Regions from separate parts of the Specibacter sp. BI4 genome, predicted to be linked through region 1. Evidence: riboswitches for the same ligand, from Rfam matches in the RefSeq annotation. Region 1 holds a riboswitch; the other holds the start of a gene.
What was found. A riboswitch is a leader RNA that binds a small molecule or an ion and turns the genes downstream of it on or off. The one in region 1 is predicted to bind S-adenosylmethionine.
Positions count from the first base shown of each region.

Region 2: linked by a shared signal. The riboswitch ahead of AC1L6K_RS03915 (ABC transporter ATP-binding protein) and the one ahead of AC1L6K_RS18615 (hypothetical protein) in region 1 are both predicted to bind S-adenosylmethionine.

Region 1 covers NZ_CM155265.1:4,113,987-4,118,920, forward strand. The annotation lists gene AC1L6K_RS18605 (amino acid ABC transporter permease) at 1-454, shown strand, start outside; gene tcuA (FAD-dependent tricarballylate dehydrogenase TcuA) at 543-2,039, shown strand; SAM riboswitch class IV at 2,432-2,543, shown strand; gene AC1L6K_RS18615 (hypothetical protein) at 2,556-2,840, shown strand; gene AC1L6K_RS18620 (biotin/lipoyl-containing protein) at 2,943-3,173, opposite strand; gene AC1L6K_RS18625 (alpha-ketoacid dehydrogenase subunit beta) at 3,170-4,249, opposite strand; gene AC1L6K_RS18630 (thiamine pyrophosphate-dependent dehydrogenase E1 component subunit alpha) at 4,246-4,934, opposite strand, start outside.
Region 2 covers NZ_CM155265.1:828,731-833,664, forward strand. The annotation lists gene AC1L6K_RS03905 (ABC transporter permease) at 1-284, opposite strand, end outside; gene AC1L6K_RS03910 (aliphatic sulfonate ABC transporter substrate-binding protein) at 284-1,321, opposite strand; gene AC1L6K_RS03915 (ABC transporter ATP-binding protein) at 1,378-2,208, opposite strand; SAM riboswitch class I at 2,215-2,326, opposite strand; gene AC1L6K_RS03920 (CoA-binding protein) at 2,440-2,856, shown strand; gene AC1L6K_RS03925 (cobalamin-independent methionine synthase II family protein) at 2,919-4,124, opposite strand; SAM riboswitch class I at 4,136-4,250, opposite strand; gene AC1L6K_RS03930 (polysaccharide deacetylase family protein) at 4,470-4,934, shown strand, end outside.

The DNA.
Region 1 (4,934 bases):
CTTCTGGTTCCTCGTCATTGCGCTGACTTTATACAGTGGTGCCGTCATTGGTGACCTGATCCGTTCCGGTATCGTCGCATTGCCGACGGGACAATCCGAGGCCGCGCTCGCCCTGGGCTTCTCCCATGTTGGAACTCTTATGCGGGTGCTGCTGCCCCAGGCTTTGCGCTCCATGAGCCCGGCTCTGGTCAGCCAGCTGATCATTCTCTTCAAGGGGACGGCCTTGGCCTACGTACTTGGCGGGTACATGGAACTACTAAGATCAGCCACTGTCATCGGCCAGTACTACACTCAGTCCCTCCTGCAAGCCCAGTTTGTTGCGGCCATCGGCTTCCTCATCATCAACGTCCTCCTGGGTGCCTTGGCGGATGCCCTGGAGCGGCGACAGCGCCGGCTTGAAACTCAAGTTTCTCCCATCGCCAGCATTCCCCCCATCTTGTTGCAAAACAGATAACCGAGTCTTCCTCGAGGGTTCAGCTTCCTTTTCCGATTCAATGTATACAAAAGAATACTTCCGTATTCAAGTCTAGAAATGAGACACCATGACTACTCAAAATTTCGATCAGTCAGCACAGTCCATCGACGCAGATGTCATCGTGGTCGGTGGAGGTAACGCCGCCTTCACCGCAGCACACGCAGCAGCCGAGCGTGGCCGCAAAGTTCTGTTGCTGGAAAAGGCTCCAAAGGATCTGTTTGGCGGTAATAGCTTTTACACGGCCGGAGCCACACGCATCCCTCACAACGGTCTCGCGGACCTGCAAAGCTTCATCGACGACGATGACCGGCACGCGGCGACCGAGGTACCGCCCTATTCCGCGGCCGAGTACACCTCAGACCTCGTCAAAGTGACCGAGGGACGTAATGATCCGGAGCTGACCGCCGTATTGGTCGACGAAGCAGCCGATGGTCTGCGTTGGCTCAACTCGCTGGGACTCAAGTACCGCCTGATGTACGAACGCCAGGCTTACAAGCGCCCCGACGGCACCTTCCTCTTTTGGGGCGGGCTGCATGTTGGCAACACCGGCGGCGGTGAGGGGCTCATGGCCGATCATGTTCGCGTAGCCGAGGAGATCGGCACCGAGGTTCGATACAGTCAGGACGTTTTTGGCCTGATTCAGGAAGGCGACACCATCAAGGGCGTCAAGGTCCGCCAGGCCGACGGTACAGTCCAGGAAATCCGGGCCGAGTCCGTCATCCTCGCGGCCGGCGGTTTCGAGGCCAACTCCAGGATGCGTCAGGAAAACCTCGGGGATGGCTGGGAAAACGCCAAGGTCCGTGGCACCCCATTCAACACGGGTGAAATGATCACCGCAGCCCTGGATTCCGGTGCCGCAAAGGGCGGAGACTGGGGCACCTGCCACTCAGTCCAGTGGGACGCTTTCACCGCCAAGAACGAATCAAACCGGGAACTGACCAACCGGCTAACCCGTCAGAGCTACCCCTTGGGCGTCATCGTCAATCGCGACGGCAAGCGCTTCCTTGACGAGGGTGAAGACTTCCGCAACTACACCTATGCCAAGTACGGCAAGGTAATCCTCCAGCAGCCCGGATCCATTGCCTACCAGGTCTTCGACGCCACCATTCGCCCGGCATTGCGCACCGAGGAATATGACATGCCCGGCATCTCGGTGGAGCAGGCCGACACGATCGAGGAACTGGCCTCCAAAATCAACGTCCCGGCCGAGGCTCTGGAGAAGACGATCAACGATTACAACACTTCAATCGACACCTCTGTCACCTTGGATCCCACAGTGAAGGACGGTCGCCGCGCGGACACAGTGCCCGTCAAGAGCAATTGGGCTGCACCGCTCATCACCGCCCCGTTCTATGCATACGGCGTCACCTGCGGCATCACGTTCACCTTCGGTGGCTTGAAGTCAGATACCCACGGCCGCGTTCTCAATGGAAGCGGAGAATCCATCCCCGGCCTGTTTGTCTGTGGTGAGATGCTCGGTGGCCTTTTCTCCACCAACTATCCCGGCGGCTCCGGCCTGGCTGCGGGTGTGGTCTTCGGCCGCCGCGCCGGAACCCTGGCCTAAAAAATAGCCAAGTACAGGGGCGGTGTCGAGTTCACTCCCAATACCGCCCCTGTACTGCGACGGGTCAATGGTCGAGTGACTGGCAGGTTGCCAATGCGATCGGTACCCACGACACCTGACCGTCCCCACGGCAGCAGGTCCAGAAGCTGCCCTGGTGCCCGGAAGCGTTGCGAGCCGGGCACCCATGGCAGCAATGGCGGAGGTCTCGGGCAAGACAGTTGTCTCACGGGCGGACTCTCGAAGCTGAACAGCCTGCAGCTGCTGCTGCAACCAACGCGCGGGCAGTTCCATCGTCGAGGGTGCAGCTGGCTCAACACGCGACGGCGGCAGGTGACGTAATAAATTACGTCACCTGCCGCCGTCGTGCTTAAAAGACGTAGTGTGGGGGACAGCTTCAAGAGATGCGGCACCAAGCTCCGACTGGTCGCACACCAACCCCATGCTTCACGGGTGGTTCGGATGAGGAAGTGACCGGCGGAAAGCTCCGTTCGGTAAGAGCAAGCAAAGGCTTCCAACATGACTTTCACTTCCGTGGCCCCCGCAACCCGGCGCAAGACTGCACGGCCCACCAGCATCCCCGTCCTTCCGGCCGTGGACCTCAACCTTGGTTCCGTGTCCTTTGCGACGCCCGGTGGCTACCACCAGTACTGGTCGGGCGAGCCCGTCGAGTTGGTCGACGCACTCACACAGGCCGTCCGGCCGGCCCAGTGGATACCGGAAATCGCCACCCTGGTTATCACCGTGGCGCAGACCGGCGTCAGGGCGGGGCGCCGGATCGGCTTTGGGCTCACCGCGCACTGACGCGCCAGCGGCTCGGCTTGGGGCGCAGTTGGCTGGGCCCACAACTCCGAGCGGCCCCCAGCTGAGACGCGCCAGCGGCTCGGCTTGGGGAGGAGTTGGGGACTATTCGATTTCGGCGATCACAGACCCCTGTGCCACTTCGTCGCCTTCCTGGACCCGAAGCCGGACGGTGCCGGCAACGGGTGCGTAAATCTCGGCGTCGACCTTGTCAATGGCAACCTCGGCGAGCAGGTGCTTCTCCGCGACCGTGTCGCCGTCGGCCACGTACCAGGTGGCCACGACGCCGGGTTCGGAGGCATCCCCTGTCATCATCGGAAACAGGACTTCATTCATGCAGCTACCGCCGTTCGGACCGCGGCCTCAATGCGAGCGGCCGTTGGCAACACAGCATATTCGAGTTCGTGGGCGTAGGGAATGGGCACGTCCGGCACGCACACGCGGCTGAAGTGCTTTAGGAGGGCGGGGTCGTGCTCGGTGATGGTGGCGGCAATCTCCCCCGACAGCCCAAATGACTGATAGTCCTCGTCGACCACAATGACTTTTCCGGTCTTTGCTGCCGTGGCGATGACGGCCTCACGGTCCAGCGGCACCAGCGAGCGCAGGTCCAGCACCTCGACACTGATGCCCTCCCCCGCCAGCTTTTCCGCCACGTCCAGGCTGTGGTGCACCGACAGCGACAGCGTCACGATGCTGACATCGGTGCCCTCGCGAACCACATTGGCCTTGCCGATCGGAACCTCATAGTCCTCTTCGGGCACGGCGCCGATCGAGCGCTGGTTCTTCGCCATCCAGGCCAGGCCCATGACGCCCTTGTGGAACATGTACACCACGGGGTCGTCGGAACGGATGGCCGCCGTCATCAATCCCTTGGCATCGTATGGGTTGGACGGCACCACAACCTTCATCCCGGGCAGGTGCGCAAAGGTCCCCCACAGCGTCTGCGAGTGCTGGGCACCGTCGGAGTAGCCGCCGCCCACAGCCGTCATGAGCACCATGGGGACGCGGACATTGCCGCCGGATTCATAGTGGATCTTCGCCATGTGGTTGTAGATCTGGTCCATGCAGACGCCGAAAAAGTCCACAAACATGAGCTCCACGATGGGCCGCATGCCTTCCACGGCCGCCCCGATGCCGAGCCCGATGAACGCCGACTCGGAAATGGGCGTGTCAATGATCCGCTCGGGACCGAATTTCTCCAGCAGGCCCGTGGTTGAGGAGAAGATGCCGCCGTAGGCAGCCACGTCCTCCCCCATCACAAACACCGAATCGTCCTGCTCCATCGCCGCCCCGATCGCCTCCTGCAGGGCCTTGGCCGTGTTCAGCCGGCGGCTGCCCGGGTCGGGTTCGACGGGCAGTGCCTTTTGGGCTGCCGTGCCCTGCACCGAGGTGCCGTCCGTTGTTGTGCTCATGACTGTTCACCTTCCACAAATACGTATTTGAGTGCCTCGGCCGGGTTGGGCACCGGTGCCGCCTTGGCATGTTCGACGGCGTCCTCCACCTGGGTGCGTGCGGCGGCTTCCATGTTGGCCACCTCGGCCTCGGTGACGAGTCCGGCGTCGACCAACTTCTTTTGGTAGGCGGGGATGGGGTCATGGTCGGGGACGTCGGCAAGTTCCGGCCGGTAGCCCTGGGCGTCGCCCTCGAAGTGGCCCCAGAGGCGCAGTGTGTGGACCTCGATCAGGCTCGGCCCTTCGCCTGCCCGGGCCCGTGCGACGGCCGCGCCGACAGCGGCATGAACGGCTTCGACGTCGTTGTTTTCAACACGCACGCCCGGGATGCCGTAGCCCGCGCCACGGACGGCATTGGAAGGCACCGAGGTGGAGGCGTTCCGGTGGACGGAAATTCCCCAGTCGTTATCCTCAATGACAAAGATGACGGGCAGCTTCCACAGGGCCGCCAGGTTCAGCGACTCATGGAAGGGGCCGGCATTGGCGGCACCCTCACCGGCGACCGCGACGGCAATGTTGTTGGTGCCGGCGCGCTTGAACGCAAACGCCTGGCCGAGCGCGGCGGGGAATCCCTCCGCAACAATCCCGGAGCAGGAGAAGTGCGTGGCCGGGTCAAAGAGGTGCATGTGCCCGCCGCGTCCGCGCC
Region 2 (4,934 bases), 1.4 Mb from region 1:
ATACCCAGGGCGGCGCCGGCAACAAATCCGATGAGCACCCGCTGCGTGGAGATCGCCACATGGCCGAACAGTTCGTTGCGCCCGATGAGCTCGGTCCCGGCCTCAAGCACGGCCCGGGGTGCCGGCAGCTGGACGGGTGAGAAGAGTCCGGCGGCCGTGCTCAGCTGCCAGGCCAGCAATATCAGGGCCGGCAGCAGCAGGCCCAGACCCAGCCGGGCCCAGCCGTTGGCCAGGTTCCGGCCAGACCAGTTGCGGCGCGCGGTCGTCGTGGTGGTGGCTGTCATCAGGATTCCTTGATCGAATCGGGATTTGCCTTCACGGCCAGGGAATCATCCAGGAGGGTTTCCAGGGCGGTGTCGACCTCAGCCTGTGTCTTGACGTCGCCGAGCTCCACAAAGGTGGGCCCGATCTTTGCCAGCACGGCGCGCTGCTTGTCCCCGGGAATCCCGGACACGTCGAGGTTGCTGCGCTCGAGAATGACGGTTTTGGCCACTGCCGGCTTGAGTCCTGCGGCGTCGGCGAGGATTTGTGCCGTTTCTTCGGGGTTGGCCGCAGCCCAGACGCGGGCCTTTTCGTAGGCGTCGACAACTGTCTGCGCCAGTTCGGGCTTTTCCTTCAGGAACGACTCGGTGGCGTTGAGGAAACCGTAGGTGTTGAAATCCAGATTCCGGTAGAAGAGTGTGGCGCCTTCTTGTTCGGCTGTGGCCATGATGGGATCCAAACCGGACCAGGCGTCGACGGAACCGTTCGCCAGGGCTGCGCGGCCGTCGGCATGCTGGAGGTTCTCCACTGTCACGTCCTTGGTGCTCAGGCCGGCCTCTTCCAGTGCCTGGACCAGGAAGAAGTACGGATCGGTGCCCTTGGTTGCGGCCACCGACTTGCCCTTGAGATCGGCAACCGAGGTGATGGCGGAGCCCTTGGCGGTAACCAGTGCCGCCCATTCGGGCTGGGAGTAGAGAGAGATGGTCTTGATGGGTGAGCCGTTGGCGCGGGCCAGCAGCGCCGCGGAACCCGCGGTGGAACCGACATCGACGGCTCCGGCGCGCAGGGCCTCGTTGGCCTTGTTTGAACCTGCCGACTGCAGCCACTTCACCGTGACGCCCTTGTCCGCCAAGGTCGCCTCCAGCCAGCCCTTTTCCTTGATGACGAGGCTCAGCGGGTTGTAGGTGGCAAAGTCGAGGGTCAGCGTGCCGGATCCGCCGCTGTTGCCGGCGGCGTCGAAGGCTGCGTTTTCACCGGCGCAGCCGGCCAGGGCGAGCGTGGAGACGGCGGCTGCGACGCTCAGGAAGGAGCGGCGGTTGACAGAGCGTGAAACAGGCATGATGGTCCTAAAAATGGTTGCGGTGGTGAAAGTGCGGGAGCGCTGGAATGGGGAGGTTAGTGGCCGTCGACGCCGAGGCTGGCCAACAGCGAACTGCGCAGCCCGGCCAGCTCCGTTGACGCCCGGTTGCGGGGTCGCGGGCCGGGCACGTCCACCGTGCGCACAATGGTCGACCCGGCGCGGCCGCTCCCGTCGGAGCCGAGCAGGATGATGCGGTCGGCAAGCTGCAGCGCCTCGTCAACGTCGTGGGTGACCAGCAGGACAGTTGCCGGCTCGGCGGCGTGCACGTCCAGCAGCAGATCCTGCATCGTAATCCGGGTCAGGGCGTCCAAGGCGCCGAAGGGCTCATCCAGCAGCAAAACGCCTGGATTGCGGGCGAGGGCACGGGCCAGGGACGCCCGTTGTGCCATGCCGCCGGAGACCTCCCGCGGCCTGTGCCCGGCGAAATCTGACAGGCCCACCAGTTTGAGCAGGTTTTGCACCGTTTGGCGGCTGCGGGTGGCGTCGGCGCTGGTGGGCACACCAATCGCCACGTTCCCGGCGATCGACTTCCATGGCAGCAGGCGGGGCTCCTGGAATGCCACGGCACAGCGCGAATCGATGCCGGACACGGCCGTTCCGTCGATGGAGACGGTGCCGGCGCTCGGGGCATCGAGCCCGGCGACGGCACGCAGAAGGGTGGATTTCCCACAGCCGGAGGGTCCGAGCAAGGCGACGATTTCTCCGGCTCGCACGTCAAAGGAGACATTGCGGAGCACTGTGTGGGTGCCGGCCCCGGAGCCAAAGGAACGGCCCAGGTCCTGAAAGGACACCGGCATGGCGGCCGTGCCCTGCGGATCGGAGACTGCCGGGGAGGCTGGTGCGGGTGGCGAAAGCAAAGCAGACATGGGAACACTCCATCGGTGCTGGCGGTAGCACCCTGCCGGTATCAACACCCGGGAAGGGTGCCGACCAGGGTTGCTGCGGCGTCGTTGAGCCAGATCTCTCAGCCGCTCGGGATGGTCACCTTTAGACTAGGTCCCCGCACCGGACCGGCAGAAATTGGATGGCCTGCCGCGGTTCGCGGAGCGTAACAATTCAATTGGCCGAGCGCTGCAGGGACGGCATAAGCTCAGATCATGGCACATGCAAACGACCCCGCAACCATTCGCCGCCTGCTGACGACGCCGGGCCGCTGGGCTGTGGTTGGATTGTCCAGCAACCCCCGCCGCGCCGCCGTCGGCGTCTCCTTGTTTCTGCAGCGGCACCTGGGCCAGGAGATCATCCCTGTCAGCTTGAAGGGCGACGACGTCCACGGCGCCAAGGGTTATAAAACACTGGCCGAGATCCCGGGAAGCATTGATGTTGTTGACTGTTTCGTGAATTCCACGAAGGTGGGCGCCGTGGTTGACCAGGCAATTGCCGTGGGCGCCCGGGCCGTCTGGCTGCAGCTGGGCGTCATTGACGAGGCGGCGGCACAGCGGGCAGCGGACGCCGGCCTGGATGTCGTCATGGACACCTGCCCCAAAATTGAGGCTGCGGCACTGGGCCTTTAGCCGCCCCACCCTGGCGGCAATGGTGGGCCACAACCCAGCACTGCCGCCATTGCGGAGCCGGACTATTTCCAGAGACGCTTGCTGGCCAGGCGGGCGCCGTCCCCAAGGGCCGACAGCTTGGCTGCGGCAATCTGTGGATGGACGCGGCCGCCCAGGCCGCAATCCGTGGAGGCGATGATGCTTTCACGCCCCACGACTGAGGCAAAGCGTTCAATCCGGTCGGCCACCAGCTCCGGGTGTTCAACCACGTTCGTTGCGTGCGAGACGATGCCGGGCACAATTGACTTGCCCTCGGGCAGCTTGGTGTCCTGCCAGACTTTCCACTCATGTTCGTGGCGGGCGTTGGCAGCCTCGAAGGAATACGACCCAGCATTGATCTGGAGCATGGTGCCAACCAGCTCGGGGAACGGCAGGTCGGTGGTGTGCGGGCCGTGCCAGGAACCCCAGCACAGGTGGAAACGGATCTGGTCCTCCGGCAGCCCGCGCAGTGCGTAGTTCAACGCCTCAACCCTGATCTGGGTGAACTTGAGGTAGTCCTCAACCGACGGGGCCGGGGTGATCTGGTCCCAGTTCTCCGCGATCGAGGGGTCATCGATCTGAAGTGTCAGACCGGCATTGATGACGGCAGTGTATTCCTCCCGCAGCACGTCGGCACAGGCGTAGATGAATTCTTCCTCCGTCGCATAAAATTCGTTGGAAATGCGGGAGGCGCTGCCGGGGGACAGGGCTGCCACGAATCCTTCCGCGACGTTTGCCCGGGACATTCCGGTGGTGAGATTCTTGATGTCGGAGGCGACGGCGTCGTGCCCGGTGTAGACCAGCGGGCCGGTGCATTTCGGGAACAGTTTTGCGCCGGCGGAGAAGATGCCGGAGGCGGGGTCGTTGTAGGCCTCGGCAAAAATGGCACGGTCTCGGCGGTGCACAAAGCCCGTCAGTGCAACGTTGCCGGGCGTCGACTCGACGGCGTCAACAGCCCATTTCTGGTCCGCATCCAGCTCCAGTCCGCCCATGCGGGCAAAGGAGTAGGACCACCAGGCGCCGTAATCGACGGCGGTGGACATGGCATGACCGAATTCGCCGTCGTTGACGATGTCAATTCCGGTGGCTTGTTGGCGTGCCACCACGTCAACGACGGACTCCTCCAGCAGCAACTCAAATTCCGCCGTGGCACCATCGGCTTCCTTCACCTCATTGGCGGCGAGCAGGGCAGGGGTGCGGGGCAGCGAACCCGCATGGCTGGTGCGGATGTGGGTGGTATTTAAAGACACGATTGGTTTCCTTTCCATCGTTTCTGGCGGTAGCACCGTACCTTGGCCCGCCGCATCAATTCGGCGGGCATTGGATGGTTGCTGCGGCGTCAACAAGCCAGGTCTCTCGGCCGCTCTGGATGGGATGTGTGTCAGCCTAGCGCCCGGAAACGCCCGGCAAAAAATTGTCTGCCGGATGTGACGCCCGGGGTCCGGCCGGCAGTTCCCGTCGGCAAATCGCCGAGGGGACTGGCGCCATCCCTGCGGCTCGGGATTATGCTCGGACCATGGCGCAAATCACAGGGCCGCGCGTCTCCGGGCACCCTCGGCCGGTGGCCCCCCACACTGAACGCCCGGAAGGAAGACATGCCGCAGCACCTTGACCGTTCCCGCCACCGGCAGCGCTGGATGGGGTTGTTCATCGTCGCATTGGCCGTTGCGCTGGTGGTCGGCGGCCTCTGGTGGGTCGCCGCAACGGCCGGCCCGGCCGGGGATGCAGCCGCGGCGGCTGCCACCACCGGGACTGCGGGCAGCAGCGCGACGGCGGCCCCGTCAGCCCCGGCGACCACGGCGAAAACTGGTGCGGCGGACCCGACGGAAGCTCCGGCGTCGGACACTGCCCCAATCACGCCGGCGGTCGATCCGGTGACGGGGCGGGTCAGCACCCTCGACGGGATCGTACCGGACTATGTGCTGCCACCCATCGAAAATGGTCTGGCCCCGGTGCTGACAAAGGTGCCCACCGAGCAAATGGTGGTGTTCCTGACCATCGACGACGGCGCCGTGAGGCGGGACTCGGACCTGGCGCTGCTGGAGGAGAGCGGCATCAAG